Linked DNA regions of Variovorax paradoxus. The protein of the gene in region 1 interacts with the protein of each later gene in a pairwise test. Links are inferred from orthologs where the notes say so. Each region holds a gene or a part of one and is shown in the gene's direction. Other genes may lie near its edges. The genes, in order: glmS and L3V85_RS29415.

What was found.
Region 2: the proteins of glmS (region 1) and L3V85_RS29415 interact in binary tests that used the Escherichia coli proteins (3 or more experiments, as listed by UniProt). The link is inferred for Variovorax paradoxus from one-to-one orthologs.

The regions. Positions count from the first base shown.
Region 1 is NZ_CP091716.1:1,702,375-1,717,853, forward strand. The notes cover bases 4,426-7,421. They hold glmS (glutamine--fructose-6-phosphate transaminase (isomerizing)), read left to right. Parts: upstream 4,426-4,981; coding sequence 4,982-6,862; downstream 6,863-7,421. Other genes in these bases: L3V85_RS08040 (Lrp/AsnC family transcriptional regulator), read right to left, coding at 4,426-4,843; L3V85_RS08050 (YbaN family protein), read left to right, coding at 6,879-7,295; L3V85_RS08055 (carboxymuconolactone decarboxylase family protein), read left to right, coding at 7,345-7,421. Outside these bases: L3V85_RS08010 (LysR substrate-binding domain-containing protein), read right to left, coding at 1-182; L3V85_RS08015 (DUF2917 domain-containing protein), read left to right, coding at 357-680; L3V85_RS08020 (BLUF domain-containing protein), read right to left, coding at 747-1,151; L3V85_RS08025 (Crp/Fnr family transcriptional regulator), read left to right, coding at 1,244-2,014; L3V85_RS08030 (DUF6279 family lipoprotein), read right to left, coding at 2,030-2,884; bifunctional UDP-N-acetylglucosamine diphosphorylase/glucosamine-1-phosphate N-acetyltransferase GlmU, read left to right, coding at 2,916-4,343; more of L3V85_RS08040, read right to left, coding at 4,352-4,425; more of L3V85_RS08055, read left to right, coding at 7,422-7,737; putA (trifunctional transcriptional regulator/proline dehydrogenase/L-glutamate gamma-semialdehyde dehydrogenase), read right to left, coding at 7,747-11,481; L3V85_RS08065 (hypothetical protein), read left to right, coding at 11,639-12,754; L3V85_RS08070 (helix-turn-helix domain-containing protein), read left to right, coding at 12,815-13,411; L3V85_RS08075 (GNAT family N-acetyltransferase), read left to right, coding at 13,408-13,971; L3V85_RS08080 (NADH:flavin oxidoreductase/NADH oxidase), read right to left, coding at 13,968-15,101. UniProt on the Escherichia coli protein: Catalyzes the first step in hexosamine metabolism, converting fructose-6P into glucosamine-6P using glutamine as a nitrogen source.
Region 2 is NZ_CP091716.1:6,294,578-6,310,060, forward strand. The notes cover bases 6,024-9,023. They hold L3V85_RS29415 (phosphatase PAP2/dual specificity phosphatase family protein), read left to right. Parts: upstream 6,024-6,848; coding sequence 6,849-8,198; downstream 8,199-9,023. Other genes in these bases: L3V85_RS29410 (bifunctional alpha/beta hydrolase/class I SAM-dependent methyltransferase), read left to right, coding at 6,024-6,852; L3V85_RS29420 (hypothetical protein), read left to right, coding at 8,188-8,637; L3V85_RS29425 (lysophospholipid acyltransferase family protein), read left to right, coding at 8,688-9,023. Outside these bases: L3V85_RS29385 (UDP-2,3-diacylglucosamine diphosphatase), read right to left, coding at 1-368; L3V85_RS29390 (lysoplasmalogenase family protein), read left to right, coding at 463-2,205; CDF family Co(II)/Ni(II) efflux transporter DmeF, read right to left, coding at 2,324-3,277; Holliday junction branch migration DNA helicase RuvB, read right to left, coding at 3,285-4,349; L3V85_RS29405 (CDP-alcohol phosphatidyltransferase family protein), read left to right, coding at 4,435-5,058; more of L3V85_RS29410, read left to right, coding at 5,086-6,023; more of L3V85_RS29425, read left to right, coding at 9,024-9,362; L3V85_RS29430 (phosphatidate cytidylyltransferase), read left to right, coding at 9,359-10,312; L3V85_RS29435 (YdeI/OmpD-associated family protein), read left to right, coding at 10,351-10,911; L3V85_RS29440 (Crp/Fnr family transcriptional regulator), read right to left, coding at 10,921-11,553; L3V85_RS29445 (porin), read left to right, coding at 11,827-12,891; L3V85_RS29450 (acetate--CoA ligase family protein), read left to right, coding at 12,911-15,022; L3V85_RS29455 (Bug family tripartite tricarboxylate transporter substrate binding protein), read left to right, coding at 15,045-15,483.

The DNA.
Region 1 (15,479 bases):
AGGAACAGCGCCACGCCCACTTCTTCTTCCAGCGACTGGATCTGCCGGCTCACGGCCGACTGGGTGAGCGCCATTTCCTCGGCGGCGGCGCGGAAATTCAGGTGGCGGGCGACGGCCTCGAAGGCGCGCAGGTGCCCGGCCGAGATCGGGCGGGAGCGCAGATGGGTTTGCGAATGTTGCATGGCGATGACTTCGAGCGGCTATCTGGCGGCCGAACGCATTGATGCGAAACGGGCATCAGTAGGCTACCTCCTTTTCATTGGACTGCCAACGGCCCAGGAGAGATCATTCATTCCCGAACTGCGCAATTGCCTTCTGTCTGTCATGCGCTTCGGCAAAGCCCAGGAGTCCTCAACATGTCCACCGCCATCTGCACCACCGAATCGCTCTCGTCCCTGTCCGTTCCCGCCCGCACCGCCACTGCCGCGGTGCCGCCAGCCGTCCGTCGTGGCGCCTGGCAGATCGCCCCCGGCGAGGCGATGAGCCTGAAGGCGCGTTCGACCAGCGTGCTGCGGGTCAAGCAGGGCCGTGTGTGGATCACGCCCGACGCCACGCTCGCCAATCCCAGCGAAGACCTGGTGCTCGCACCCGGGGAGTCGCTCACGGTGGCGGCGGGCCAGCGCATCGTCATGGAAGCGTGGGACGGCTACGGCGCGACCTACAGCTGGGACAACGCCTGACCCTCTGCCAACCCTGCGCGAAAAAAAGGCGGCTCCGGCCGCCTTTTTCTTTGGGCGCGGGGCGCCTCAGCCGTTGATGTCGAAGCTGGGTCGCAGCGCCAGGAAATGCAGCAGGGCGGTCTCGCCCTCCAGGGCGTGCACGCCCGACATCAGGTGCGGCCCCTCGCTTTCCGCCAGCCCCAGACCGAAGCCGGTGTAGCGACGGCTGCGCAGCGCACCCTCGTAGGCGATGCGGATGTCGACATGGCGCGGGTCGCGCACGATCCGCCCCATCAGCGCCTCGACCGCCTCGCGCGGCCCTTCCAGGTGCTGGCAGAACCGCATGCCGTCGAAGACCAGCAGGCCCGTGATGCCTTGCTCGGCGTTGCGGGCGCGCGCCTGGGTCACGATCGCGCCCACCGTGGGGGGCGCGAGGTCCGGCACGAGGGTGCTGCAGTAGAGAATTTCGTAGAGCGTCTGGTCTTGCGTCATGCGTCGTCAGGGGGAGAAACGGTGCGCAGTCTAGTGACGCGAAAGACGCTTCGAAATGTCAAAAGACACAGCCGGACGGCCTATAGTGAAGTGTGAAATTCGAGGACTACCCCGCCGCCGCGCCGCCCCCCCAGGGCATCAATCCGTGCGACCAGTGCGCGCTGCGCCAGCTCGCGGCCTTTCTTCCTGCGTCCGATGAAGAACTCAAGACCATCCAGTCGTTCCGCGTCGGCACCCGGCGCGTGGAAGCCGGGAACTCGGTCATCGAGGAGCACCGGCCCAGCTCGCAGCTCTTCACCCTCTATTCAGGCTGGGCCTTCCGCTACAAGACCCTGAGCGACGGCCGCCGTCAGATCCTGAGCTTCCTGCTGCCCGGCGACTTCGTCGGCCTGCAGGACGAGTTCGCCGACGGCCAGACGCACGGCGTCGAAGCCGTCACCGACGTCACGCTGTGCGCCTTCTCGCGCGACCGGCTCTGGGGCCTGTTCCATGCCCAGCCCAAGCTCGGCTACGACATCACCTGGCTCGCCGCGCGCGAGGAAAAAATGGTGGACGACAACCTCGTCACCGCCGGACGGCGCAATGCCGGCGAGCGCGTGGCGATGCTGCTGATGCACCTGTACCGCCGCGCGGAGCGCGTGGGCATGGTGCGCGACGGCTGGGTCGAGTTTCCGTTCAACCAGCAGCACATCGCCGACGCGCTGGGGCTGTCGCTGGTGCACACCAACAAGACGATGCGGCGGCTGCAGCGGCTCGGGTTCTACAAGATCGATACCGGCTGGCTGCGCATCATGGAGCCGCACGCGCTGGAAACACTGGGCGACTATTTCGAGCGCCCGATGCGGCCCACGCCGCTGATCTGAGCCGAGCCCGGCGCCTCAGCGCGCCGCCACCAACTGGCGCAGATCGTCCTGATAAGCCTGCAGCCGGCGCACGGCCTGGGCGCGCTGGCTGGCGCTCGTGCCGTTGTGCAGCGCGGCGGTGTTGCGGCAGCCTTCTTCCAGCAGCGCCTGCTGCTGGTCGCGCCAGGGGCCGGGCGGCGGCTCGGCGACGCGCTGGATATAGGCATGCAGCGCCGCGCGCGCCTCGGCCGGCGAGGGCTTGTCGGCCACGAAGCCGCGCAGCAGCACCAATGCCTCCTGCTGGCGCTGGCGGCGCTCGGCGTCCGCCAGCCGCGGGTCGAACACCGACTGCGCGACCTGCTGCTTCAGCAGGTCGCGCTGCTCGGTGCTCAGGCGGCCGTAGAAGTCTTCGGTGCGGTCCAGGAACTGGTCGTAGCGCTTTTCCTGCACCTGCGCCGGCGTGCGGTCGAGCCAGTTCTTGCGGTAGTCGGCGTTGTTCTTCGCGTACTTGCGTTCCAGTTGCTGCAGCTGGGCGTCGGTCAGGCTCAGCGCAAGCTGGGCGCCGGCGGTTTCCGCCCGGTCGGTCACGGCCAGCAGGCGCTCGCGGATGCGGTCGGCCATGGTGCAGACCTGTGCCGGCGTCACCTCGCCGGGCGCCAGCGCCTGCGCTTCCTGCAGCAGCGTGGCGATGCGCGGCAACTCGTTCTGGCGGTGCCAGGCCAGCAGCTGGGCGAGCTCGTCGCGCACCTTCGGCTTCTGTTCGCTGTCGAAATCCAGGTAGCCGTCGAGCCACCAGTAGCTCACGGTGGGCAGGTTGTTGTAGGCCAGCCGGACCGCGCTGCAGGCCGCGAGCGCGGCGGCCACAACCAGCACGCCGATAATCCGCGCCATTGCCGCGCAACGAAATCGGGAAGAAAAACGCATGAATCAGACTCCGCAACAGGACACGCCGGGACCGGTCGACATCGTCATCATGGCCGCCGGCAAGGGCACGCGCATGAAGAGCAGGCTGCCCAAAGTGTTGCATCGATTGGCCGGCCGCGCACTTCTGGCGCATGTGGCCGGCACCGCCGGGCGCATCGGCGCGCGCGACGTGGTGGTGGTCACCGGCCACGGCGCGGCCGAGGTCGAGGCGGCCATGGCCGGCGGCATTGCCGGCGCCACGCTGCGCTTCGCGCGCCAGGAGCCGCAGTTGGGCACCGGCCACGCGGTGCTGCAGGCGGCGCCGCTGCTGCCCGACGACGGCACGGTGGTCGTGCTCTCGGGCGACGTGCCGCTCATCGGCGAAGACACGCTGCGCGCGCTGGTCGCTGCCAGCGGCGGCCAGCGGCTGGCGCTGCTGACTATCGAATTCGACGACCCCACCGGCTACGGCCGCGTCATCCGCTCGGCCGCCGCCGGCGACGTGACCGCCGTTGTCGAGCACAAGGACGCCACCGAGGCCCAGCGCGCCGTGCGCGAGATCTACAGCGGCGTGATGGCCGTGCCGGCGCGGCTGCTCAAGGGCTGGCTCGCGCGGCTGGACAACCGCAACGCCCAGGGCGAGTACTACCTGACCGACGTGGTCAAGTTCGCTGCCGCCGATGGCGTGCCCGTGGTCGCGCACGTCACCACCGACGCATTGCAGGTGGCCGGCATCAACAGCCCGGCCCAGCTCGCGGCGCTGGAGCGCGCCTGGCAACTGCGCCAGGCAAATGCGCTGATGGAGCAGGGCGTGCGCCTGGCCGACCCCGCGCGCTTCGACCTGCGCGGCACGCTCGAGTGCGCCGCCGACGTGGAGATCGACGTCAACTGCGTCTTCGAAGGCGCGGTGTCGCTGGGCGAGGGCGTGCGCATCGGCGCGAACTGCGTCATTGCCAACGCGCGCATCGAAGCCGGCGCGGTGATCCACCCGTTCACCCACATCGAAGGCGAGAAGGCCGGCGTGACCGTGGGCGCGGGCGCGCTCATCGGCCCGTTCGCGCGGCTGCGGCCCGGCGCGCAACTGGGCGCCGAGGTGCACATCGGCAACTTCGTGGAGGTCAAGAACTCGACGCTGGCCGCCGGCGCCAAGGCCAACCACCTGGCCTACCTGGGCGACGCCACGGTGGGCGAGCGCGTGAACTACGGCGCGGGCTCCATCACGGCCAACTACGACGGCGCCAACAAGCACCGCACCGTGATCGGCGACGATGTGCATGTGGGCAGCAACTGCGTGCTGGTGGCGCCGGTCACCATCGGCGCGGGCGGCACCATCGGCGGCGGCTCGACCGTCAACAAGTCGACTGAGCCTGGGGCGCTGACCGTTTCGCGCGCGAAGCAGGTCAGCTTCCCCAACTGGAAGCGCCCGCAGAAGAAGCCGAAGGCCTGAGGACCTTCTCAGGTCCGGGACCCCAGCGGCAGCCGGGGCTCGAACTTCGCGCGCTTCAGGCTGAAGAAGGCCTTGACGTTGCGCACGTTCGCATCGGCCGTGAAGAGGCGCTGCGTGAGCGCGCCGTAATCCGGCATGTCGCGCGCAGCGACGATCAGCACGAAGTCCGGGCCGGGAGACACGCGCCAGCACTGCTGCACGGCGTCGTCGGCGATCACGCGCGCCTCGAAGGCGTCGAGCGAGGCGGCGTCCTGCCGGTCCAATGAAATCTCCACCACCGCCTGCAGGCCGTGGCCCAGCACCGTGGCCAGCCGGTCGGGTGACAGCAGCGCGACCTGGCGCTCGATGAGGCCTTCGTCGCGCAGCCGCTGCACGCGACGCAGGCAAGTGGGCGGGGAGATTCCGACGTCGGCGGCCAGCCGCTGGTTGGTCTGCGAGGCGTCGCGCTGGAGGGCGTCGAGCAGGCGCAGGTCGGTTGAATCTAGCGATATTGATTCCATATTCGGTTGAATTATGAAATAAATATCCAAACAACAGAATGCAAGAAATAAAAGTCCGAAATCGTTTGAATTTCGAATGCATATTTCTTTCATGCCTTTCTACCATCGAGCCTCTTCTTCATTCAAAGGCAGATCACCATGTGCGGCATCGTCGGGGCAGCGTCCCATCGCAACATCGTTCCGGTCCTCGTGCAGGGCCTCCAGCGGCTCGAGTACCGCGGCTATGACTCCTGCGGCGTGGCGGTGCATGCCGGCGGACTGACGCGGGCGCGCACCACCTCGCGCGTGGCCGACCTCGTGGCGCAGGTGCGCGACGACAAGGTCGAAGGCCTCACCGGCATCGCCCACACGCGCTGGGCCACGCATGGCGCGCCGGCAGTGCACAACGCGCATCCGCATTTCAGCCACGGCCCCGGCGCCGACGCGCAGGCCGCGCGCCCGGGCCGCATCGCGCTGGTGCACAACGGCATCATCGAGAACCACGAGACGCTGCGCGCCGCGCTCGAGGCCAAGGGCTACGTGTTCGAGAGCCAGACCGACACCGAAGTCATCGCCCACCTGGTCGACAGCCTCTACGACGGCGACCTGTTCGAAGCCGTCAAGGCCGCGGTGCTGCAACTGCACGGCGCCTACGCCATTGCCGTGATCTGCCGCGACGAGCCGCAGCGCGTGGTCGGCGCGCGCGCCGGTTCGCCGCTGATCCTGGGCGCCGGCAAGGACGGCACGGAGAACTTCCTCGCGAGCGACGCGATGGCCCTGGCCGGCGTGACCGACCAGATCGTGTACCTGGAAGAAGGCGACGTGGTCGACGTGCAGCCGGGCAAGTACTGGATCGTCGACAAGAACCACAAGCCGGTGGCCCGCCAGGTGCGCACCGTGCACGCGCACAGCGGCGCGGCCGAGCTGGGCCCGTACCGCCACTACATGCAGAAGGAAATCTTCGAGCAGCCGCGCGCCATCGGCGACACGCTCGAGGGCGTGGAAGGCATCGTGCCCGAGCTGTTCGACGGCATCGGGCAGGACGGCGCCACCGGAGCCAGCGCGCACCGCGTGTTCCAGGACATCGACAAGATCCTCATCCTGGCCTGCGGCACCAGCTACTACAGCGGTTGCACCGCCAAGTACTGGCTCGAGAGCATCGCGAAGATCTCCACGCAGGTCGAGATCGCCAGCGAATACCGCTACCGCGACTCCGTGCCCGACCCCAAGACGCTGGTCGTCACCATCAGCCAGTCGGGCGAAACCGCCGACACGCTGGCTGCTCTGAAGCATGCGCGCTCGCTGGGCATGGAGCAGACGCTGACCATCTGCAACGTCGCCACCAGCGCGATGGTGCGCGAGTGCAAGCTGGCGTACATCACGCGCGCCGGCGTGGAAATCGGCGTGGCGTCGACCAAGGCCTTCACCACGCAACTGGCGGGCCTCTTCCTGCTGACGCTCGCCATCGCGCAAAGCAAGGGCCGCCTGAGCGAAGCCGACGAAGCGCGCTACCTGAAGGAAATGCGCCACCTGCCCGTCGCGCTGCAGTCGGTGCTGGCGCTGGAGCCGCAGATCATCGGCTGGGCCGAAGACTTCGCGCGCAAGGAGAACGCGCTGTTCCTGGGCCGCGGGCTGCACTATCCGATCGCGCTCGAAGGCGCGCTCAAGCTCAAGGAAGTGACCTACATCCACGCCGAGGCCTATGCCGCCGGCGAACTCAAGCACGGCCCGCTCGCGCTGGTGACGAACGAGATGCCCGTGGTGGCCGTGGCGCCCAACGACGCACTGCTCGAAAAGCTCAAGAGCAACCTGCAGGAAGTGCGCGCGCGCGGCGGCGTGCTCTACGTGCTGGCCGACGGCGACACCAAGATCACCAGCAGCGAAGGCCTGCACGTGATCCGCATGCCCGAGCACTACGGCGCGCTCTCGCCGATCCTGCACGTGGTGCCGCTGCAGCTGCTGGCGTATCACACGGCGGGTGCGCGGGGGACCGATGTGGACAAGCCGCGCAACCTGGCGAAGAGCGTGACGGTGGAGTGAGCACAATCGACACCTGATGCCCGTCGAAGATCCGCCCCCGCCCGCAGCCGTGCCCCGCCCCTTGCCATTGGCCGCCCGCTGGCTGCTGCTGGCCTTTGCCGCGCTGTGCCTGGTGCTGGCCGTCATCGGCGTGATCGTGCCGGGCATGCCGACGACGGTGTTCGTGCTGATGGCCGCGTGGGCCGCGGCGCGCAGCTCGCCTCGCCTGCATCGCTGGCTGCTGGAGCACCGGCTCTTCGGCCCCATCCTGCGCAACTGGGAGAACGGCCGCACCGTGAGCCGCCGCGCCAAGTGGAGCGCCACCGCCGCGATGGCGTTCTGCGCGGTCGTCATCTCGCTCACCGCGCACAAGCCCTGGCTCGCGGGCGTCGGCATCGGCTCGATGGCCGTCGTGCTCGCATGGCTCTGGCGACGGCCGGAGCCGCGGGCCTGATTCCTGGCGGGCGCTCCACAATGCAGCCTTCCCCCCAGGAGATTGAAGAATGAAGCCCCAACCCATCGAGTACGCCGCCGCCGCCGACGCCGTCAAGGCCGTGTTCGACGACATCAAGACCTCGCGCAACGTGCCCGACGTCAACAACTTCTGGAAGTACCTTGCCAACGACCCCGCCACGCTCAAGCGCACCTGGGCGAGCCTGAAAGAGGTGATGGCGCCCGGCGCGCTCGATCCGGTGGTCAAGGAAATGGTCTACCTTGCCGTAAGCGTCACCAACAACTGCGGCTACTGCATCGCGAGCCACCATGCGGGCGCGGCCAAGGCCGGCATGACGCCGGAGATGTTCGCCGAGCTGATGGCCGTGGTCGGCATGGCCAACGAGACCAACCGGCTGGTCAACGGCTACCGCGTGCCGATCGATCCCGCGTTCGACAAATAGCAGAAGAGATCAGCCGATCGTCATCAGGCTCGCGTTGCCGCCGGCCGCGGCGGTGTTGACGCTGAGCGCGCGTTCCACCACCAGGCTTTCGAGCGGAATCTGCGCATCGCCCGGCGCGAAGGCCCGCACGCCGACGATGGGGCCGGACCGCGCTGCGATGCGGTGCATCACGTCGGCCAGGTCGCCTGCGTCGCCGTGGTGCAGCGCGGCGTCGAAGGCCACGGTCGGTGAATTCCAGTCGCTGGCGATGGCCACGCTTTGCTGCACTTCTGCCGGGAGCGATGCGCGCAGGCCCTGCGCCGCGGCATCTGCCGGCCAGATGGCCGTGCTGCCCACCGACAGCACCGCCGCCAGTTGCGTGAGCCGGTCGGCCGTGTCGCCGGCCAGGCAGAGCACCGCCTCGCGCGGCTGCAGCGTGTAGACATTGCGCTCGCCGGTCGGGCCGGCCAGCGTGCGCGAATCGCCGGCACGCGACAGCGACGCGAAGCGCGCGCACTGCGCGGCCAGCGCGTCGCACCCGTTTTTCTGTGCCCAGCGGGCCAGCGCCGACAGGCCCGCGTTCGATGCCGACGAGGCGGAAGCGCCGTCCATCGCCCGCGCCATCGCATCCTCGGGCCGCCTCGACAGCATGCGCAGCATGTACAGCGGCCCGCCGGCCTTCGGCCCGGTGCCCGACAGCCCTTCGCCGCCGAAGGGCTGCACGCCCACCACCGCGCCCACGATGTTGCGGTTGACGTACACGTTGCCCGCCTTCGCGTGCTGCACGATCTGCGCGATGGTCTCGTCGATGCGCGTGTGCACGCCCAGCGTCAGGCCGTAGCCCGTGCCGTTGATCTGCCCGACCAGCGCGCCGAGGTCGCGCCGGCGGTAGCGCACCAGGTGCAGCACCGGCCCGAACACCTCGCGCTGCAGTTCCGAGATGCTGTCCAGCTCGATCAGCGTGGGCATCACGAAGGTGCCGTGGCGCGCGTCCTGCCCGTGCTCGCGGCCCTGCCGGTAGATCTTGTGGCCGCGCGAGCGCATGGCGCCGATGTGGCGCTCGATGCCGTCGCGCGCCTCGGCGTCGATCACCGGGCCCACGTCCACCGACAGCCGCGCGGGGTTGCCGATGCAGGCCTCGGCCATCGCGCCCTTGAGCATCTCGACCAGCCGGTCGGCCGCTTCTTCCTGCACGCACAGCACGCGCAGCGCCGAGCAGCGCTGGCCGGCGCTGTCGAAGGCCGACGCCATCACGTCGGTGACGACCTGCTCCACCAGCGCGGACGAGTCCACGATCATCGCGTTCTGCCCGCCCGTCTCCGCGATCAGCGGCACCGGCGCGCCGTGGGCGCCCAGGCGCTGCGACAGCGTCTTCTGCAGGATGCGCGCGACCTCGGTCGAGCCGGTGAACATCACGCCCTGCACGCGCGCGTCGGCGACCAGGCTCGCGCCCACCGTCTCGCCCTGGCCCGGCAAGAGCTGCACCGCGGCGCGCGGCACGCCGGCCTGCCACAGCATGCGCACCGCCTCGGCGGCGACCAGCGGCGTCTGCTCGGCCGGCTTGGCGAGCACCGGGTTGCCGGCCGCGAGCGCGGCGGCCACCTGGCCGGTGAAGATCGCCAGCGGAAAGTTCCACGGGCTGATGCAGACCATCGGGCCGAGCGCGCGGTGCGTGTCGTTCGAGAAATCGTTCCTGGCCTGCGCTGCGTAGAAGCGCAGGAAGTCCACCGCCTCGCGCACTTCGGCGATGGCGTTGGCATAGGTCTTTCCGGCCTCGCGCGCCAGCAGGCCGAGCAGGCGCGGCATTTGTTCTTCGAGCAGCTCGGCGGCGCGCTCGAGCATGGTGGCGCGCTCGGCGGGCGGCGTGGCCGCCCATGCGGCGGCAATGCCTTCTGCTTGCGAGACGGCCGACTCGACATCGGCCGGCGTGGCCTCCCGCACCTGCCCGACCATATCGCGATGGTCGGCGGGGTTCAGCACGTCGGCCGGTTCGCCTTGCGCGCCGGTGGCCGCCGCCAGCATCGGCCCGGCATGCCAGTCTTCATGCGCGGTGGCCTGCAGGGCCTGGCCCAGCAGGCGCAGGCTGTCGTCGTTCGCAAGATCGAGCCCGCGCGAGTTGAGGCGCTGCGTGCCGTACAGCGCCGCCGGCAGCGCAATGGCGGGATGCGGCAGCCCCACGGCGCCTTCCTGCGCGCCCATGTGCTCCACCGTTGCCACCGGGTCTTCCACCAGCGCTTCGAGCGAGATCGTCGGGTCGGCGATGCGGTTCACGAACGAGGTGTTCGCGCCGTTCTCGAGCAGCCGGCGCACCAGGTAGGCCAGCAGCGTCTCGTGCGTGCCCACGGGCGCATAGATGCGGCACGGCCGCCCCAGCGGGCCGACCACCTGCTCGTACAGCGGCTCGCCCATGCCGTGCAGGCACTGGAATTCGTACTGCCCCGGTTGGTAGCGCGACGGATCCGCCATCGTGTAGATGGCGGCCAGCGTGTGCGCGTTGTGCGTGGCGAACTGCGGGTACACAGCTTCCGGCGCGTCGAGCAGCTTGCGCGCGCAGGCGAGGTAAGACACGTCGGTGTAGGCCTTGCGCGTGTAGACGGGGTAGCCGTCCTGGCCGTCGATCTGCGCGCGCTTGATCTCGCTGTCCCAGTAGGCGCCCTTCACCAGCCGCACCATCAGCCGGTGGCGGCTGCGGCGCGCGAGGTCGATCACATGGTCGATGACGAAGGGGCAGCGCTTCTGGTACGCCTGGATCACGAAGCCGATGCCGTTCCAGCCCGCGAGCGCCGGCTCGAAGCACAGGTGCTCCAGCAGGTCGAGCGACAGCTCCAGCCGGTCGGCTTCCTCCGCGTCGATGTTCAGGCCGATGTCGTAGTGCTGCGCCAGCAGCGCCAGTTCGCGCAGCACCGGGTAAAGCTCCGCCATCACGCGTGCGTGCTGCGCGCGGCTGTAGCGCGGGTGCAGCGCCGACAGCTTGATCGAGATGCCCGGGCCTTCGTACACGCCGCGCGCATTCGAGGCCTTGCCGATGGCGTGAATGGCTTCTTCATACGCAAGGCGGTAGCGCCTGGCGTCTTCCATGGTGAGCGCGGCTTCGCCGAGCATGTCGTACGAATAGCGAAAGCCCTGCGCCTCCAGTTCGCGCGCGTTGCCCAGTGCCTGCTGGATGGTTTCTCCGGTGACGAACTGCTCGCCCATCATGCGCATCGCCATGTCCACGCCCTTGCGGATCAGCGGCTCGCCGCCCTTGCCGATCAGGCGCGTGAGCACGGCCGACAGGCCGGTCTCGCTGTGCGTGGCCACCAGCTTGCCGGTCAGCAGCAGGCCCCAGGTGGCGGCGTTGACGAACACCGACGGGCTGCGGCCCGCATGCGTCTGCCACTGGCCGTGGGCGATCTTGTCGCGGATCAACGCGTTGCGCGTTTCGGCATCGGGAATGCGCAGCAGCGCCTCGGCCAGGCACATCAGCGCCACGCCTTCCTGCGACGAGAGCGCGTATTCCTGCAGCAGCCCCTGCACGAGGCCTGCGCGTCCGCTCGCGTTCTTGCGCGAGCGCAGCTGCTGCGCGATGCGATGCGCCAGCGCATGCGCCTCATCGGCCTGCGCGCGCGGCAGGCGGGCCTGGGCAAGAAGAGGCGGCAGCGCCTCGGGCTCGGCGCGGCGGGTGGCTGCGGTGATCTGCTCGCGCAGCGCGGAAGGGTGCGCGGCAAGGCCATCGGCGAAAGAGGCGAGGGGCGAGGGCAGGGGGGCGGCGCTGGTGGGGCTCATTTGGCGGGTCTGGCTGGTGATATGTTGGATGATCTTCTTGCGCCGGCCGAATTTGTGTTCGAAGAATCGGCTAACACCAGAATAAAAAACCAGGCCGGCCGGCGCGGGAGAATCCGCTTCTCGCCGCGCAAGCGGCAATGAAAGGCAGGCGCCGCACATGAGCAGATGGTTGTTCCTCCTGGCCGCGGGCATCGCGCACCTCTTGTCGGTGCCGGCACATGCCGCGCCCGATCTCTCGGGTTGCACGGCAGCCGCCGCGCCGGACTGCTACAGAAACTTCCAGCCGCCCGGCGCCGAGGGCACGCTGAACTACTACGCCTCTCTCGCACCCGGCGCACAGGGCACGGCCGGCCCGACCCGGGCGCTGGTCGCCATGCACGGCCACCCCCGCGACGCCGACAAGACCTTCAACGCGGCGCTGCTCGCGGTGCGCAACGCCGGCGCGCTCGACGACACGCTGGTCGTCGCGCCGCTGTTTCAGGTCGCGGCCGACAAGGCCCGCAAATGCAGCACGGCCGGCGTGCCGTCGGCGCAGTCCGGCGACCTGCTGTGGACCTGCGGCTCCTGGCTCGAAGGCGGCCGCGCGGAGAACGGCGCGCGCATCACCTCGTTCGCTGCCATGGACGCGCTGGTGGCCGAACTCGCGCAGCGCTGGCCCAGCCTGCGCACCGTCACCATCGCGGGCTTCTCCGCTGGCGCGCAGATGGTGCAGCACTACATCGGCTTTGCGCGGAAGGCGCCCGGGGCGGTGTCGGTGCGCTATGTCGTCTCCGACCCGGGCACCTGGCTCTACTTCGATCCGGTGCGACCGCAGCCCATGCGCAACGGCGCGCCCGTCGACTGGCAGGCCTGCGGCAGCGGCGCCGACACCTTGCGCAACTGCACCGTCACGCTCGCACCGGCCGACGCAGCCGCATGCCCCGCGGTCAACCGCTGGAAGTACGGCACGGATGGCCTGCCCGCGTTTTTGGGTCGCGGCGCCGCGCAGGCGCGCGAGCAGTACGCCCGCGCCGACATCAGCTACCTCGAAGGCGAACTCGACAGCAGCGAGGCCAAGGGCACCTACTACGGCATCCTCGACAAGTCGTGCGCGGCGGCGGCGCAAGGCCCCTACCGCATGCAGCGCGGGCTGGCCTATGCGCAGTACGACAGGACGGTGCTGGCGCCGGACAAGCGCCGCGAAGTCGTGGTGGTGCCGGGCTGCGCGCATGACGTCGCATGCGTCTTCCCTTCCGAAGCCGCGCGCGGCGCACTGCTCGGCATGCCGCGCTGAAGCTGCGGCGGTAAATCGCCGCTTGACCTTTCTTCCGTCATATTGGATATTTCATCCAATATGACGGAAGACACGCCCCCCAGCCTCAACGACCGCATCGCCCGGCGCGTGCGCGAGCTTCGCGCCGCGCGCGGCATGTCGCTCGACGCACTTGCCGCGCATTGCGGCGTCAGCCGCTCGATGATCTCGCTCATCGAACGCGGCGAGAGCAGCCCCACCGCCGTGCTGCTCGAGAAGCTCGCCACCGGCCTCGGCGTGGTCCTGGCCTCGCTGTTCGACGCGCCCGAGCCCGCGCCCAGCCCCGTGTCGCGCCTGGCCGACCAGGTGCAATGGCGCGACCCGCATTCGGGCTATATGCGGCGCAACGTGTCGCCCGGCGGCGGCGTGTCGCCAATCCAGATCGTCGAGGTGGAGTTTCCGCCCCAGGCGCGCGTGGCCTATGAAAGCGGCGCGCGCGAGCCGCTGGTGCACCAGCAGGTGTGGGTGCTCGACGGCACCATCGAAGTCACCGTGGGCGACAAGGCCCACCGCCTGTCCACCGGCGACTGCCTGGCGCACCCGCTCGATCGCCCCGTGAGCTACCACAACCCCTCGCGCAAGACCGCACGCTACGCCGTCGTCATCGCGAGCCAGCCCGCAGCATGGAGACCCGCATGACCACCACCACCAACACCACCAACACCACCCCAACGACCGAAACCCCGCGCATCCGCGCCCTCGACACCGTGACCGACGCGCAGGTGGCCGCCCTGGCCGATCTGCTGATCGACTGCGTGGACGGCGGCGCCTCGGTGAGCTTCATGCATCCGCTCACTGCCGAGCGCGCGCAGGCTTTCTGGCGCAACGTGGCCGCAGGCGTGGCGGCGGGCGAGCGCGTGCTGCTGGTCGCCGAAGATGCCGAAGGCATCGTCGGCACCGTGCAGGTGGTGCTGGCCCAGCCCGAGAACCAGCCGCACCGCGGCGAGGTCTCCAAGATGCTGGTGCACCGCCGGGCGCGGCGCCGGGGCATCGGCGAGCTGCTGATGCGCGCCGCCGAGCGGCAGGCGCGCGAGCGCGGCAAGACGCTGCTGGTGCTCGACACCTCCAGCCCCGAGGCCGAGCGCCTCTATGCCCGCACCGGGTGGACGCGGGTGGGCTCCGTTCCCGGCTTCGCGCTGCTGCCGCAGGGCGAGCCCTGCGCCACCACCTTCTTCTATCTGGAGCTCGCCGGGGCCTAGCGCGCGCCGAAGGCCGCGTTCTCGAACAGGTCCTTGAACTCGCGCGGCTGCGAGCGCCAGTACTGGTGCGGCGCCTTCACCTGCGCGCCCAGCTCGGCCGCCGCATGCCAGGGCCAGCGCGGGTCGTACAGCATCGCGCGGGCCAGCGACACCGCGTCGGCCTGCCCCTTGGCGACGATCGCCTCCGCATGGGCCGGCTCGGTGATGAGCCCGACGGCGATGGTCGGCAGCCCGACCTCGGCCTTGATGCGTTCCGCGAACGGCACCTGGTAGCCCGCGCCCAGCGTGATGGCCTGCTGCGGCGACACGCCCCCGCTCGACACATGAATGGCCGCGCAGCCGCGCGCCTTCAGCGCCTGCGAGAACGCGACCGTGCCGTCGAGGTCCCAGCCGCCGGGCACCCAGTCGCTGGCCGACACGCGCACCCACACCGGCCGCTCGGCAGGGAAGGCTTCGCGCACCGCGTCGAACACCTCGAGCGGAAAGCGCATGCGGTTCTCCAGGCTGCCGCCGTATTCGTCGTCGCGGTGGTTGGCGATGGGCGACAGGAACTGGTGCAGCAGATAGCCGTGCGCCGCATGGATCTCGATGCCTTCGATGCCCAGCCGCGCCGCGCGTCGCGCCGCCGCCACGAATGCATCGCGCACGCGCCGCAGGCCCGCGGCGTCGAGCGCGATGGGCGGGTCTTCGGTGGGCGCATGCGGCACGGGCGAGGGCGCATATGCCTTCCAGCCGCCGGGCTCGCCGGGGCGGATCTGCTTGCCGCCTTCCCACGGCGCGCGGCTCGACGCCTTGCGCCCCGCGTGGCCCAGTTGCATGGCGATCTTGATGGGCGAATGCGCGCGCGTTGCACGCAGCACGCGCGCCAGACCTTCTTCATTGGCGTCGGAATAAAGGCCCAGGTCGCCGGGCGAAATGCGCCCTTCGGCCTCCACCGCCGTCGCCTCGATGATCAGCAGACCCGCGCCCGAGAGCGCCAGGTGGCCGAGGTGGATCAGGTGCCAGTCGCCCGGCGTGCCCTCCGTGGCGGAGTACTGGCACATCGGCGCGATGACGATGCGGTTGTCTATCTCGAGCTGGCCGAGCTTCAGGGGCTCGAACAGGCGCGGCGGGAATGTTGTCTGGCTCATGATGACGATGCGGCTCCACAGGAGCGGCAATTCTGCGGCGCGGGCGCGATTCGCACGGCGGCTTGTGCAGAAGCCTTGCGGCCCGATGCGGTATCGAAGGCCCCGGTGTCGAATGCCTTCAGGGCGTGCTCACGCCGACGGGGTACCTTGCTCCGCGAATGTCCCCCGCCCTTCGGGCTCCTTCTTTATTTCGCTGCGCAAGGCACCCCGCCAGCGTGAGCGTTCAGCGCCGCTGTGGAAGCTGCATTTGTTGGCGCTCTGCGGGACTTCATGCCGCATCGAGCGGCTGTTTCGACGGGTTCTTCTCTAGAGTGGATGCCCCTGTCACTCGATGCCCCACCAAGGGGGGAAGGAAGGCCCGACACCCACCACTCAGAT
Region 2 (15,483 bases), 4.6 Mb from region 1 along the record:
AAGTTGTGGTGCAGGTATTTGCGGGCGAACTCGTCGTGGTTGCCCGGGATGAAGATCACGCGGGTGCCCTTGCGCGCCTTGCGCAGCAGCTTCTGGATGACGTCGTTGTGCGCCTGCGGCCAGTACCAGTGGCGCTTGAGCTGCCAGCCGTCGATGATGTCGCCGACCAGGAACAGGGTCTCGCACTCGGTGTGCTTGAGGAAATCGAGCAGGGCGCGGGCCTGGCAGCCGGGCGTGCCCAGGTGCAGGTCGGAGATCCAGAGGGTGCGGAATTGCAGGGGTGGACGTGCGCGATCTTCGTCCTCTGGGTCGAGGGCCCGGGTCGCGGTGTCGCGCCATGCGCGAAGGAAAGCGTCGTCGCGTTGCATGGACGGGTAGGCTCCCACTGCCCGATGACCACGCGATGGCACACCCGTGACATCCCGGTGACGCGTTGCCGCCCGGCAACGCCACAATCCCGCGATGCGCCCTGGCCAGATCATCGTTCTTGCAACGCCTGTCTTCTTTCTTCTTATCGCGATCGAATTCGCGGTAGGGCGCGCGCGGGCCCGCCGGGGCACGGGACAGGACACCTACCGCCTCGCCGATGCGGTGAACAGCGTCGGCCTGGGCATGCTGAGCCAGATCAGCGCGGTGCTCACCGGCCTCTTGCGCATCGGCATCTACACGGCGGTGTATTCGGCCGTGGCGCTGTTTCCGCTGGAGGCGGCGCGCGACTTCTGGACCACCTGGTACGGCTGGCTGCTGGCGCTGCTGTTCTACGACTTCTGCTACTACTGGCTGCACCGCATGGGCCACGAGTCGGCCGTGTTGTGGGCGGCGCACGTGGTGCACCACCAGAGCCAGCACTACAACCTGTCGACCGCCCTGCGGCAGACCTCCAGCGGCGCACTGTTCGGCTGGATCTTCTACCTGCCGATGGCGGTGGCGGGCGTGCCGCCGCTGGTGTTCGGCGTGGTGGCGCTCATCGATCTGCTGTACCAGTTCTGGGTGCACACCGAGCAGGTGGGCAAGCTGGGCTGGTTCGACCGCTGGTTCTGCTCGCCGTCGAACCACCGGGTGCACCACGCGGTGAACGACCCATATCTGGACCGCAACTACGGCGGCATCCTGATCGTGTGGGACCGCATGTTCGGCACCTTCCGCGAGGAAGGCGAGCGCTGCGTGTACGGCACGCGCGGCGAGTTGCGCAGCTGGGACCCGCTGTGGGCCAACGCCGAGGTGTACTGGGCGCTGGCCAAGGACTCATGGCACGCGAAGAGCTGGGCCGACAAGCTGCGCGTGTGGCTCAAGCCGCCGGGATGGCGGCCGGCGGACGTGGCGGCGCGCTTTCCGAAGCCGGCCTTCGACATCGCCAGGGTGACGCGGTACGAACCCGAGGTGAGCCGCGGCGTGCAGTGGTTCGCGGGGCTGCAGTTCCTGCTGCTGGTCGGCTGCGCCATGGTCTTCCTGTGGTTCTCCGATGTCACCGCGCTGCCGCGCGCTGCCGTCTGGCTGGCCGCGCTGACAGCGAGCCTGTGGGCCATCGGCGGCGCGCTGCAGGGGCGCCTGACGGTGACCGAAGTACTGCTGGTCGAGGCCGCCGCCCTGGCCACGGCCAGCTCGGCGCTGGGCATCGGCTGGCTGCACTACATCTTCAAGCCGCTGGCCCTGGCCATCGCGATCTTCTTCGCGGCGCGGCGGGCAATGGCGTCCGGCGCGGTGACGGGCTTCGACGGCCTGCTGCTGACCGGGCTGGTGGCCTCGCTCGCGGGCGACGTACTGCTCATGGGCCCGCAGACGCTGTTCGTGCCCGGACTCGTGGGCTTCCTGCTGGCGCACCTGGCGTACATCGCGCTGTTCAGCATCGGGGTCGGCATGTTTCCGCGCCGCGGGGTGCTGGCGGCGACGCTGCTGATCGGCGCGGGCATGTATGCCTTCCTCTGGCAGGGCGGCCTGCCCGCGGCCTTGCGGATTCCGGTCGGCGCCTACGTGGTGGTGATCGCCTGCATGGCGGCGCAGGCCATCGGGCGCGCGGCCGTGCTGCGCGACGCGGACCCGTCCGCGCGGTGGGTGGCGGTGGGTGCGTGCTTCTTCATGCTGAGCGATTCGCTGCTGGCGACGAACCGTTTCGTCACGCCGCTGCCGCTGGCGGCGCTGTGGGTGCTGGGCACCTACTACACCGCGCAGATGTTGATCGTGCGGAACGCGCGGCCCAGGGGCTGACTTTGTATTTCTCCCTCCCCTCCCGGGGGAGGGCAGGGGTGGGGGCAAGCGGCGCTCGCGATGAACGCCCTGCCCGCCCCCATCCCAGCCTTCCCCCAGCGGGGGAAGGAGCCAAGACCTAATCGACGCAGCGCTGGATTTCCACCGTCGAGTGGCGGATCTCCTCGTGCATCGAGAAGCAGGCGCGCACCTGGTCGGCCGTGAGCGTCGCCGAGTGGGTCACCACGGTGAGCGCGCAGGCATAGGCCTCGCGGCCCACGCGCCACACGTGCAGGTCGGCCACGCGGGTTTCCGAATCGGCCAGCAGGGTCTCGACGCCTTCGCGGATTTCTTCGGTCACCGGATGGTCCATCTCGCGGTCGAGCAGCACCTTGCCGGTTTCCTTCAGCAGCCCCTTGGCCCAGGCCGCCACCAGCACCGCGCCGACGATGCCCATCGCGGGGTCGAGCCAGGCCCAGCCGTAGAACCAGCCGCCCAGCAGCGCGGCGATGGCCAGCACCGAGGTGGCGGCGTCGGCCACCACATGGATGTAGGCGGAACGCAGGTTCAGGTCATGCCCGTGGCCGTCGTGCGCATGGTGATGCCCATGGTCGTGCCCGTGATCATGGCCGTGGTGGTGCGCCCCGCCCAGCAGCCGCGCGCAGACCAGGTTGACCACCAGCCCCAGCACCGCCACCGAGATCGCTTCGGGGTAGTGGATGGCCGCGGGCGACCACAGCCGCTCCAGCGAGCCCACCATCATCAGCACCGCGATGCCCAGCAACGCCAGCGCGCTGGCGAAGCCGGCGAGCACCTCGATCTTCCAGGTGCCGAAGGCGAAGCGCGGGTCTCGCGCATAGCGCCGCGAGGCGGCATAGGCGAAGGCGCTCAGGCCGATGGCCAGCGCGTGCGAACTCATGTGCCAGCCGTCGGCCAGCAGCGCCATCGAGTTGAACCACCAGCCGGCGCCGATCTCGACCACCATCATCACGGCGGTGATCCACATCACGAGACGCGTGCTGCGCTCGGCGGAGGTGTTGTCCGCGCCGAAGTGGTGGTCGTGCCGCCAGGCGCTCAGGTCATGGGTGTGCATGGGATGCTCAGGCTCCGAAGAGGTCGGGAACGTCGCCGCGGCCCGACGGGGGTGCCACGCCAAGGTGGCGGTAGGCCGCCAGCGTGGCGATGCGCCCGCGCGGCGTGCGCTGCAAATAGCCCTGCTGGATGAGATAGGGCTCGATCACGTCCTCGATGGTGTCGCGCTCCTCGCCGATGCTGGCCGCCACGTTGTCCAGCCCGACCGGACCGCCGTCGAAGCGGTGGATCACGGCCTCCAGCAGCTTGCGGTCCATCAGGTCGAAGCCCTGCGGATCGACGTCGAGCATGGCCAGCGCCTTGTGCGCGATGTCTTCGGTGATGCGGCCGTTGCCCTTGACCTCGGCATAGTCGCGCACGCGGCGCAGCAGGCGGTTGGCGATGCGGGGCGTGCCGCGCGAGCGACGGGCGATCTCGAAGCCGCCGGCGGCGTCGGTCTCCACCTTGAGCAGGCCGGCGCTGCGGCGCACGATGAGCGCCAGTTCCTCGGGCGTGTAGAACTCCAGCCGCGCCACGATGCCGAAGCGGTCGCGCAGCGGGTTGGTCAGCATGCCGGCGCGGGTGGTGGCGCCCACCAGCGTGAAGGGCTGCAGGTCGAGCTTGATGCTGCGCGCCGCGGGGCCTTCGCCGATCATGATGTCGATCTGGTAGTCCTCCAGCGCGGGGTACAGGATTTCCTCGACGACCGGGCTCAGGCGGTGGATCTCGTCGATGAAGAGCACGTCGTTCGGCTCCAGGTTGGTCAGGAGCGCCGCCAGGTCCTTGGGCTTCTCGAGCACGGGGCCGGAGGTCTGGCGCAGGTTCACGCCCAGTTCGGCCGCGATGATGTGCGACAGCGTGGTCTTGCCCAGGCCGGGCGGGCCGAACAGCAGCACGTGGTCGAGCGCCTCTTTGCGCTTGCGCGCGGCGCCGATGAAGATCTCGAGCTGCTCGCGCACCTTGGCCTGGCCGACGTACTCGTCCAGCAGCTTGGGTCGCAAGGCCCGCTCTATCGCCTCTTCGTTGGGCGAAGCAGGTGCCGCGGACACCACGCGTTGGGGAACGGGCGCGAAATCGTCTGTCTGGATAGTCATGAGAGAGGGTTTTTCGCCTACGAGTTTAGTACCTGCACACTGGCAGAATGCTCCGGCCACATAACGAACGAGGGGAAGCCAGCACGTGTCGATCTACGAACTGAAGCCGCGTTTCCAGGCCCTGCTGCGGCCGCTGGTGGTCCGCCTGCATGCGATGGGCGTCACCGCCAACCAGGTCACGCTGGCGGCATGTGTCGTGTCGGTGGTGCTCGGGCTCTGGCTCTTCTTCGCCGCGCCCTCGCTGGCCGCCTTCGGGCTCATTCCGCTGTGGATGTTCCTGCGCATGGCCTTCAATGCCATCGACGGCATGCTGGCACGCGAGCACAACCAGCAGAGCAAGCTGGGCGCCTTCCTCAACGAACTGACCGACGTGGTGTCCGACGCCGCGCTCTACCTGCCCTTCGCGCTGGTGGCGCCCTTCAGCGGCTTCTGGGTCGGCACGGTGATCGTGCTGGCAGGCCTGAGCGAATTCGCCGGCGCGCTCGGTCCCACGGTGGGCGCCTCGCGCCGCTACGACGGCCCGCTGGGCAAGAGCGACCGGGCCTTCGTGTTCGGCGCGCTCGGCCTCTACGTGGCGCTGGGCTGGCCGCTGCCGGGCTGGACGGCATGGCTGATGCCGCTGCTGGCGGCATTGGTGGCCTGGACTACCGCCAACCGCATCCGCCGCGCGCTGGCCGAGGCCGAGGCAGGCATCCCCGCCCGCCACTGACATAAAACAAAGACTCACAGGGATTCAATGACCGACATCACGCAACGCGTTCCGCACGAACACCATTTCCAGACGCACGACGGCGAATCGCTGTTCTACCGCCACTGGCCCGCCACCGGCGGCGCACGGCGCGGCGCCATCCTGCTGTTCCACCGCGGCCACGAGCACGGCGCGCGCATGGCGCACCTGGTCGACGAACTGGACCTGCCCGACTTCGACTTCTTCGCCTGGGACGCGCGCGGCCACGGCCGCTCTCCGGGCCAGCGCGGCTACAGCCCCAGCTTCGGCACCTCGGTGCGCGACGTGCAGACCTTCGTGCAGCACATCGGCGCCGCGCACGGCGTGCCCGAACAAGACATCCACGTGGTCGCGCAGAGCGTGGGCGCGGTGCTGATCGCCACCTGGGCGCACGACTACGCGCCCAAGGTGCGCGGCCTCACGCTCGCCTCGCCGGCCTTCAAGGTCAAGCTCTACGTGCCCTTCGCGCGGCCCGGCCTCGCGCTGATGCACAAGCTGCGCGGGCTGTTCTTCGTCAACAGCTACGTGAAGGCCAAGTTCCTCACGCACGACCCCGAGCGCATCGCCAGCTACGAGAGCGATCCGCTCATCAGCCGGCCCATCGCCGTGAACATCCTGCTCGGCCTGTACGAGGCGGCCGACCGCGTGGTGGCCGACGCCAACGCGATCACGCTGCCGGTGCAGCTGCTCATCTCGGGCGCCGACTGGGTGGTGCACCACAAGCCGCAGCACCGGTTCTTCGACCGGCTGGGCAGCGCGGTGAAGACCAAGACCGAACTGCCGGGCTTCTTCCACGACACGCTGGGCGAGAAAGACCGCGCGCCGGCCGTGGCGCAGATCCGCGAATTCATCCTGCAGCGCTTCGACGAGCCGGCCGTGCCGGTGGACCGCCGCGAGGCGCACCTGAGCGGCGACACGGCCGACGAGTCGCGCGCGCTGGCCGAGCCGCTCTCTCCCCTGTCGCCGCGCGGCGCCTACTGGGCCATGACCCGCGCCGGGCTGAAGCTGGGCGGCAAGATGTCCGAGGGCATCAAGCTGGGTCACGACACCGGCTTCGACTCCGGCAGCACGCTCGACTACGTGTACCGCAACCAGCCCAGGGGCAGCTCGTTCATCGGCCGCTCGATCGACAAGACCTACCTGGAGTCGATCGGCTGGCGCGGCATCCGCCAGCGCAAGATCCACGTCGAGGAGCTACTTCGCATCGCGATGGAGCGGCTGGCCGAGATGCACCGCGAGGTGCGCGTGATGGACATCGCCGCCGGCCACGGCCGCTACGTGCTCGACGCGGTGCTGGCGAGCCCGGTCAAGGCCAGCTCGATCCTGCTGCGCGACTACAGCGACATCAACGTGCGCGACGGCCGCGCGCTCATCGCCGAGAAGGGCCTGGAAGATGTCGCGCAGTTCGTGCAGGCCGACGCCTTCGACCGCATGAGCCTCGCCAGCGTCACGCCGCGGCCCACGCTGGCGGTGGTGTCGGGCCTGTACGAGCTCTTCCCCGACAACGAGATGGTGCGCCGCTCGCTCGCGGGCGTGGGCGACGCGGTGGAAGACCGCGGCTACCTGGTCTACACCGGCCAACCCTGGCATCCGCAGCTCGAGATGATCGCGCGCGCTCTCACCAGCCACCGCCAGGGCGAGGCCTGGGTGATGCGCCGCCGCACCCAGTTCGAGATGGACCAGTTGGTGGAGGAAGCGGGCTTTCGCAAGATCGACCAGCGGGTCGACGAGTGGGGCATCTTCACGGTGTCGCTGGCGGTGCGCACCGAGCGATGAGCGCCCGGCTGGCACGACGGCCCTGGAAGCGCGCCGCCGCATGGCTGGTCTTCCTCGGGCCGTTGTTCTATGCGACCTACGGCTTCGCCAACTGGTGGGCCACCACGCGGGCCCACGTGCCGTCGATGGCCTTCGACTGGGAGCGGCAGATACCGTTCTGGCCGTGGACGATCTTCCCGTACTGGACGATCAACGCCTTCTACGCGCTGTCGCTCTTCCTCGCGCGCGGCAAGCACACGCTCGACCGGCATGCGCTGCGGCTGGTGACGGCCACGCTGGTCGCCTGCACCTGCTTCATCCTCTGGCCGCTCCACTTCAGCTTCGGGCAGCCGCCGGTCGATGGCGCTCCGGCCTTCCTCTTCAACGCGCTGCGCGGCTTCGACCAGCCCTTCAACCAGGCGCCGTCGCTGCATATCGCGCTGGCGGTGATCCTGTGGGACTGGTATCGGCAGTTCATCCGTCCGCTGTGGGCGCGGCTGGTGCTGCATGCGTGGGCCTTCGCCATCTGCGCGTCGGTGCTGACGACATGGCAGCACCACTTCATCGACATCCCGACCGGCGCGCTGCTCGGCCTGTTCTGCGTTTGGCTGTGGCCGCTGGAGCGCAAGGTGTCGATGCCGCGCGCATGGCGCTGTACGCGCGATCCGCAGCGCTGGAAGCTGGCGGGCTTCTACGCCGTGGGCGCGGCGCTGTTCCTGGCGGCCGCGCTCCACGGCGGCGGCATCGCGCTGTGGCTGGCGTGGCCGGCCGCGTCGCTCGCGCTGGTGGCGCTCAACTACGCGGGTTTCGGCGCGCGCGGCTTCCAGATGAACGCGCATGGCCGCATGGGCTGGGCCGCGCGCTGGCTGTTCGCGCCCTATCGCCTGGGCGCCGCCCTCAACGCCTGGCTCTGGACGCGCAAGCTGCCGGCGTCGGTCGAGGTGGTGCCCGGCCTGCGGCTCGGCCGCCGGCCGACGCACGCCGAATGGCTGGCCGCCGGCAAGCCCCGGTTGGTGAGCCTGTGCGCCGAGCTGCAATTGCCGCCCGGCGTGCCGCATGCGCGCTGCGTGCCGCTGCTCGACCTGACGGTGCCGCCCACCGTTCGCCTGCGGCGCGCGGCGGCCGTCATCGAAGGCCAGCGCGGGAGCGCGGACGGTGCCACAGTGTGGGTCTGCTGCGCGCTCGGCTTCTCGCGCAGCGCGGCCGCGGTGATCGCCTGGCTGGGCCGCTACGGCCGGGCCGGCGGCATCGCCCGGGCCGAGGACACGGTGCGCCGGGCACGGCCGCAGATCGTGCTGCGGGACGCCTGGCGCATGTCGCTGGAGCCGCTCACGCCCTTGCAGGAGGTGCCGCCCCATGACCGATGACAACGACAGAACCACCTGCGCCGCGCTCGCGGCGCTGCTGCGCGCCATGACGGTGCTGGCCCTCTGGGGCTTCGCGCTCACCTGCATCTCGGCGCTGGTGCTGGCGCTCACGCTGCGTTCGCTCTCGACCACCTCGACCATGGGCTTCGGCGCGGTGGTGATCCTCGGCGCGCTGGAGCGCTACTTCGCGTTCCGGCTGCGCTTCGACGAGGCGCTGTTCGACGGCCTGGCGCGCAACACCGTCGCCTCGCTCGACGCGCTCGACCGCGCGCTCGCGTCCCTCGGACTGCGCGAGCCGCCGCCGTCCTCGCAGCACGCCGCCCGCCCGCTCGACGACCGCGTGGCCGGCACCCGCCAGCTCATGCAGCGCCATGCCATCGTGGTGGCCTGCCAGAGCGCCATGTTCCTCCTTGCCTTGATGACACAGGACATCTCTTGACCGAAGCAGACGACAACAACAAGAACGACACGCCGCCGTCCGAAAGCACGGTGCTGCGGCGCGGGCTCGCCGTGGTGGCGGGCAAGCTCATCATCGGCGTGGCCGGCCTGCTGACCGGCGTGCGCGCCATCTGGTCGGGCACCAGCCCCAAGGCCGAGCAGACGCTGTACTTCGCCAACCACACCAGCCACGGCGACTTCGTGCTGCTCTGGGCGACGCTTCCGCCCGACCTTCGCGCGCTCACGCGGCCGGTGGCGGGGCAGGACTACTGGGAGGCCTCGAAGCTGCGCAACTTCATCGGCCGCGACGTGTTCAACGCGCTCATGATCCGGCGCGACGGCTCAGGCCAGGGCGGCAACCCGGTCGACCAGATGAAGAAGGCGCTGGAAGGCGGCGACTCGCTCATCATGTTCCCCGAAGGCACGCGCAACACCGGCGACGAGATCCTGCTGCCGCTCAAGAGCGGCCTCTTCCACCTGGCGCGCGCCTGCCCCAACGTGCGGCTGGTGCCGGTGTGGATCGAGAACCTGAAGCGCGTGCTGCCCAAGGGCGTGCTGCTGCCGATTCCGCTGGCCTGCACGGTGCGCTTCGGCACGCCCATCACGCTGGGCGAAGGCGAGGACAAGGTGTCGTTCCTGGCGCGGGCGCGCGCCGCCATGCTCGACATGCGCCCCGAATACGACCGCGTGCCCGAACAAGAAAAAACGAAGACGACGACGCCATGAACATCTCCGCTTCCACCCAGACCACGCTGGAGCTGTTCGGCGGCGTCGCGGGCGTGCTGATCCTGGCCTCGGCCATCGGCGCGCTGCTCAAGTGGCGCGTGGCGCACGGCCAGCCCAACTCGGTGATCGACAACCTCAACGCCCGCGTCAACGCGTGGTGGGTGATGGTGGCGGTGATCGGCATCGCCTTCGCCTTCGGCAAGGGCGGCGTGATCGTGCTGTTCTACCTGATCTCGTTCTATGCGCTGCGCGAGTTCATCAGCCTGGCCTACACCCGGCGCGGCGACCACGGCGCCATCGCGCTGGCCTTCTACCTCGCGCTGCCGGGGCAGTACTTCCTGATCTGGATCGACTGGTACGGGCTCTACGCCATCTACATCCCGGTCTATGCCTTCCTGCTGCTGCCCATTCTGGCGGCGGTGGGCGGCGACACGCAGCGCTTCCTGGAGCGCACCTCGAAGATCCAATGGGGCCTGATGGTGTGCGTGTTCTGCATCAGCCACGTGCCCGCGCTGCTGACGCTGCAGATCCCCGGCTTCGAGGGCCGCAACCTGCTGCTGATCGCCTTCCTCGTGATCGTGGTGCAGGGCAGCGACGTGCTGCAGTACGTGTGGGGCAAGCTCTTCGGCAAGCGCAAGGTGGCGCCCGAGCTGTCGCCTTCCAAAACCTGGGAAGGCCTGGTCGGCGGCGTGGCGAGCGCCACCGCGCTGGGCGCGGCGCTGTACTGGGCCACGCCCTTCAACCCGTGGCAGGCGGCGCTGATGGCGTTGACCATCTGCCTCATGGGCTTCTTCGGCGGCCTGGTGATGTCGGCCATCAAGCGCGACCGCGGCGTGAAGGACTGGGGTTCGATGATCGAAGGCCACGGCGGCATGCTCGACCGGCTCGACTCGGTGATCTTCGCGGCGCCCATCTACTTCCACGCGCTGCGCTACTGGTGGGTGCCGTGAGCAAGGCGGCCAAAGACGCGGAGCGCGTCGCGCACGACATGCCCGTCGAGTGCGCCGACGCGGCCTCGTGGGCGCGCTGGCTCGAGCGCCACCATGGCAACGCCGCCGGCGTGTGGCTGCGCATCGCAAAAAAAGACAGCGGCATCGCCTCCATCGACCACCCGGCCGCGCTGGAAGAAGCGCTGTGCTGGGGCTGGATCGACGGCCAGCGCAAGAGCGACGACGCGCAATACTTCCTGCAGCGCTTCACGCCGCGCACCAAGCGCAGCACCTGGTCGCAGATCAACCGCGCCAAGGTGCTGAAGCTCATCGAGGAAGGCCGCATGCAGCCGGCCGGCCATGCCGAGATCGAACGCGCGAAGGCCGACGGCCGCTGGGACGCGGCCTACGAGGGCGTCGCCGCGGCCACCGTGCCGCCCGACCTGCAGGCCGCGCTGGACGCCAACAAGAAGGCCGCGAAGTTCTTCGCCACGCTCGACTCGCGCAACCGCTTCGCCGTGCTGTTCCGCACCCAGGGCGCGAAGAAGCCCGAGACCCGCGCGCGCCGCATCGCGCAGTTCGTCGAGATGCTGGCCAAGGGCGAGAAGATCCACCCCTGAGCGTCCGGCTCAGGTGCCCGCGGCAATGCGGGCCAGCCGCTCGGCGTTAACGATGCGGATGCGCTTGTAGCGCATGTCGATGGCGCCTTCTTCCACCAGGCGTCCCAGTTCCTTGTTGATGGTCTGGCGCGAGAGCCCGAGCATGGAGGCCAGGTCGTTCTGCGACAGGCGCAGCAGCGGGCCGGCGTCGTCTTCCGCCGCCGCCTGCCCCGGACCCTGCCCGCTGTAGAAGTGGACCAGGCTCATCAGCGTGGCCGCCACGCGGCCGTGGATCGAGTTGAGCATCTGGTTCTGCAGCAGCACGATGCTCAGCCGCTGGCGCTGCAGGCCCAGCTTGGCCACGTCGCGCCACAGCACCGGCTCGGCGTCGAGCACCGCGATCACCGCATCGCTGGGCAAGTGGACGATCACCGAGTCTTCGTGCGCGTGGTAGTCGTAGGGCAGCGGCACGTCTTCCAGCAGGCGCACCAGCGGCGCCACCTGGCCGGGGCCCAGCAGCGCGTTGACGTACTTGCGGCCGTTGCTGCTCATGCTGCTGATCTCGAGGCAGCCGGACACCACCACCAGCAGCTCGCGCCGGTGGCGGTCGTGCGCCAGCACCTGCGTGCGCCGGCTGTAGCGCTCCATGCGCGCCGACTTCATGAGCTCCGCGCGGCGCGCGTCGGGCCAGCGCGAGAACAGTTCGTTCCAGCGCAGCGCGCGTTCCAGGAGCGCGGCGCTCTCCTCTGCGTTGCGGGGGGTGGAAGGGGTCGATCGGGTCAGCGGGTTCTCCCTGCCGTGATGTTCATGAATCTGTCAAAGCGTTGACAGATTCGGGAGGCTGTCGTTTCTATCGTAAGCACCGGACATCGACAAGCACACAAGCGGCACCGGCATGCAAGCGCATGCGGCAAGCCTCACCGGAGACAACAACACATGAAGAAGACAGTCGCCGCCGGCCTCGTGCTGGCGGCCTACTCCTCGCTCACGCCGGCGCAGAGCAGCGTGACCATCTACGGCACGGTCGACCTGTACATGGCCTTCGCCAAGTCGGGCATCACCTCGTCGAAGCGGCTCGAGGACGGCGGCCAGACCGCCTCGCGCCTGGGCTTTCGCGGCACCGAAGACCTCGGCGGCGGGCTCAGCGCGCATTTCACGCTGGAAAGCGGCTTCGCGCCCGACACCGGCAACGGCACCCTGCCCGGGCCCGCCATGTCGTTCAGCCGGCAGTCCTTCGTCGGCCTTTCCGGGCCGTGGGGGCAGATCGACGCGGGCCGCATGTACACGCCGATGTTCTACACGCTGTTCAAGGCCGACCCGTACGGCGTGAACTCGGTGTTCTCTCCGATCAACCTGGTGGCCGCCACCGACGCGCAGCCGGGGCTCACGCCCTTCGCGGCCCGCGCCAGCAACATGATTCGCTACCGCACGCCGGCCAGCAGCGACTTCTTCGCGGACATCGCCTACGCGCCGGGCGAATCGAGCGCGCCCAGCCACCAGAGCGGCAACTTCTACGGCGGCAGCCTGGGCTGGTCGCGCAAGCCCTACTACATCGCCTATGCGTTCCAGCGCGCGCGCTCCGGCTCGGCGTCCGCGCCCGTGGCCGACCCGGCCGCCACCACCTACCAGGCGCTGAGCGGCGCCTACGAGTTGCCGGACATCGGGCTGCAGTTCTATGGCAACTACGTGCGCAACAGCTCCAACCTGCCGCGCGTGCCGACGGCGAAGCTGGCGAGCCTGGGCGTCACCTACAACGTGACGCCCGTCTCGAACCTCATGTTCGAGGCCATGCAGCGCAAGGTGGACGACACCGGCCGCTCGCAGCTGGCCTGGACGCTGGGCTACGACTACTACCTGAGCAAGCGCACGGTGCTCTACGCGCGCTGGCTTCGCCTGCTCAACCGCAACGGCGCATCGGCCTCGCTCGCGACCATCGCGGTCGCGACCGACAGCGGCAACGGCGTGCGCGTGCTCGCCACCGGCATCCGCCACAACTTCTGAAACCTCTACGCCACACTCCATGGATTTCTTCAGTTCCCAGGCCGAGTCGCTCTCGGCCCTGTTCGCGCCGCGCGCCATCGCGGTGGTCGGCGCCTCTTCCAACCCGCAGAAGATCGGCGGCATTCCGGTCGACTACCAGCGCCGCTTCGGCTTCGACGGCGCGCTCTACCCGGTCAACCCCAACGCCGACCGCATCCAGGAGCTGCAGGCATGGCCCAGCCTGCGCGCCATCGGCCAGCCGGTGGACCTGGCCATCCTCGCCGTGCCTGCCGCCCTGGTCGACAGCGCACTCGACGATGCCATCGCCGCGAAGGTGAAGGGCGTGGTGCTGTTCTCGTCGGGTTTCGCAGAAATCGGCGCCGAGGGCACGGCCGCGCAGGCACGGCTGGGCGACAAGGCGCGCGCGGCCGGCGTGCGGCTCATCGGGCCCAACTGCCTGGGCTTCATGAACATCGCGCGCAACGTCTACGCAACCTTCTCGCCCGCGCCCGGCGTGGGCCGCGTGACGGCGGGGCGCATCGGGCTGGTGAGCCAGTCGGGCGCGTTCGGCGCGTATGCGTACTCGATGGCGCGGGCGCGCGGCGTGGGCCTGTCGCTGTGGGCCACCACCGGCAACGAGGCCGACGTGCAGTTCGCCGACTGCCTGGCCTGGCTCGCGCAGGACCCGGCCACCGACGTGATCATGGGCTACATGGAAGGCTGCCGCGACGGCCCCCGCCTGCGCGCGGCGCTGGCCCTCGCGCAGGCGAACGGCAAGCCGGTGGTGATGGTCAAGGTCGGCAGCACGGCGCTGGGCGCGCAGGCCGCCGCCTCGCACACCGCCGCGCTGGCGGGCGACGACGCGGTGTACGACGCGGTGTTCCGCCAATACGGGGTGCTGCGCGCGCGCAACCTCACCGAGTTCTTCGACCTGGCGCACAGCGCGGCCGTGGCCGGCAGGCCACGCGACCGCTCGATCGGCCTGTTCACGCTCTCGGGCGGCGTGGGCGCGCTGATGGCCGACGAGGCCTCGGCGCAGGGCCTGGACGTACAGCCGCTCAGCGATGCAGCGCAGGACACGCTGCGCGGCTGGGTGCCCTTCGCCGCGCCGCGCAACCCGGTCGACATCACCGGGCAGGTGACCAACGACATGAGCCTGCTGGAGCGCAGCGCGCGCGTGATGCTCGACGACCGCGGCTTCGCGTCGTGGATGGGCTTCCTGGCGGCCGCGGGCGCGTCGGATGCGTTCTGGCCGGTGCTGCGCGAGCTGGTGGGCTCGCTGCGCAAGGCCTACCCCGACACGCTGCTCGCCATCAGCACGCTGCTGGCGCCCGAGCGCCGCGCCGAGCTGGAAGCGATGCGCTGCCTGGTGTTCGCCGATCCGTCGGACGGCATCCGCACGATTGCCGCGCTGGCCGGGTTGAAGACCGGCGCGGCGCGCTCGGCGGATTCGACGCCCCCATCGAATCCGCTGAAGCTCGCGCCCGGCACCATGTCCGAGCCCGACGCGCTGTCGCTGCTCGCCGAAGCCGGCGTGCCCGTGGTCGAGCACCGCGTGGTGCGCAGCGCCGACGAGGCGGCAGCCGCCGCCGAAGCCATCGGCGACGCGGTGGTGGTGAAGATCGTGAGCGCGGACATTCCGCACAAGTCGGATGTCGGCGGCGTGGCGCTCGGCCTGCGCGGCGCGGCGCAGGCGCGCGCGGCCTTCGAGCGCACGCGCGACCACGCGCTCACCGCGCGGCCCGATGCGCGGCTCGATGGCGCGCTGGTGGCGCGCATGCTGGGCGGCGGCGTCGAATGCATCGCGGGCGTGCACCGCGACCCGGTGTTCGGCCCGGTGCTGATGTTCGGCCTGGGCGGCATCCACGTCGAGACGCTGCGCGACGTGTCGCTGCGCGCGCTGCCGATCGCGCGCGACGACGCGCTGGCCATGGTGCGCGAACTGCGCGCCTTCGCGATTCTCGACGGCGCGCGCGGCCGTGCGCCGGTCGACCTCGAATCGATCGCCGATGCGCTGTGCGCGCTGGCCGGCTTCGCGCTGCGCGCCGGTGACTCGCTGGACAGCGCCGAGATCAACCCGCTGATCGCGCGGCCGCTGGCCGACGGCGGCTGCGTGGCGGTCGATGCATTGGTCGTCGGACGTGGCGAATGAACAAGCACTGGAGACAGATCGCATGACGACATCGAAAAGACAACGCGCCGTGCTCGGCAGCATCGGCGCCGCCATCGCGCTCGCAGCAAGCAGCGCGCAGGCCGAGGCGCCCTTTCCGTCGAAGCCGCTGCGCATCATCGTGCAGTACCAGGCGGGCGGATCCACCGACATCCTGGCGCGCATCGTGGCGGAAGGGCTGTCGAAGCGGCTGGGCCAGCCGGTAGTGGTCGAGAACCGCAGCGGCGCGGGCGGGATCATCGGCACCGACTACGTCGCCAAGAGCGCGCCCGACGGCTACACGCTGCTGCTGACGGTGCCGGGCCCAGTCACCGCGAACATGGTGCTCTACAGCAAGCTGCCCTACGACCCGCGCACCGACCTGCGCATGGTCTCGGACATCGCCACCACGCGCACCGTGCTGGCTGTACACCCCTCGGTGCCCGCGAAGGACTTCAAGAGCC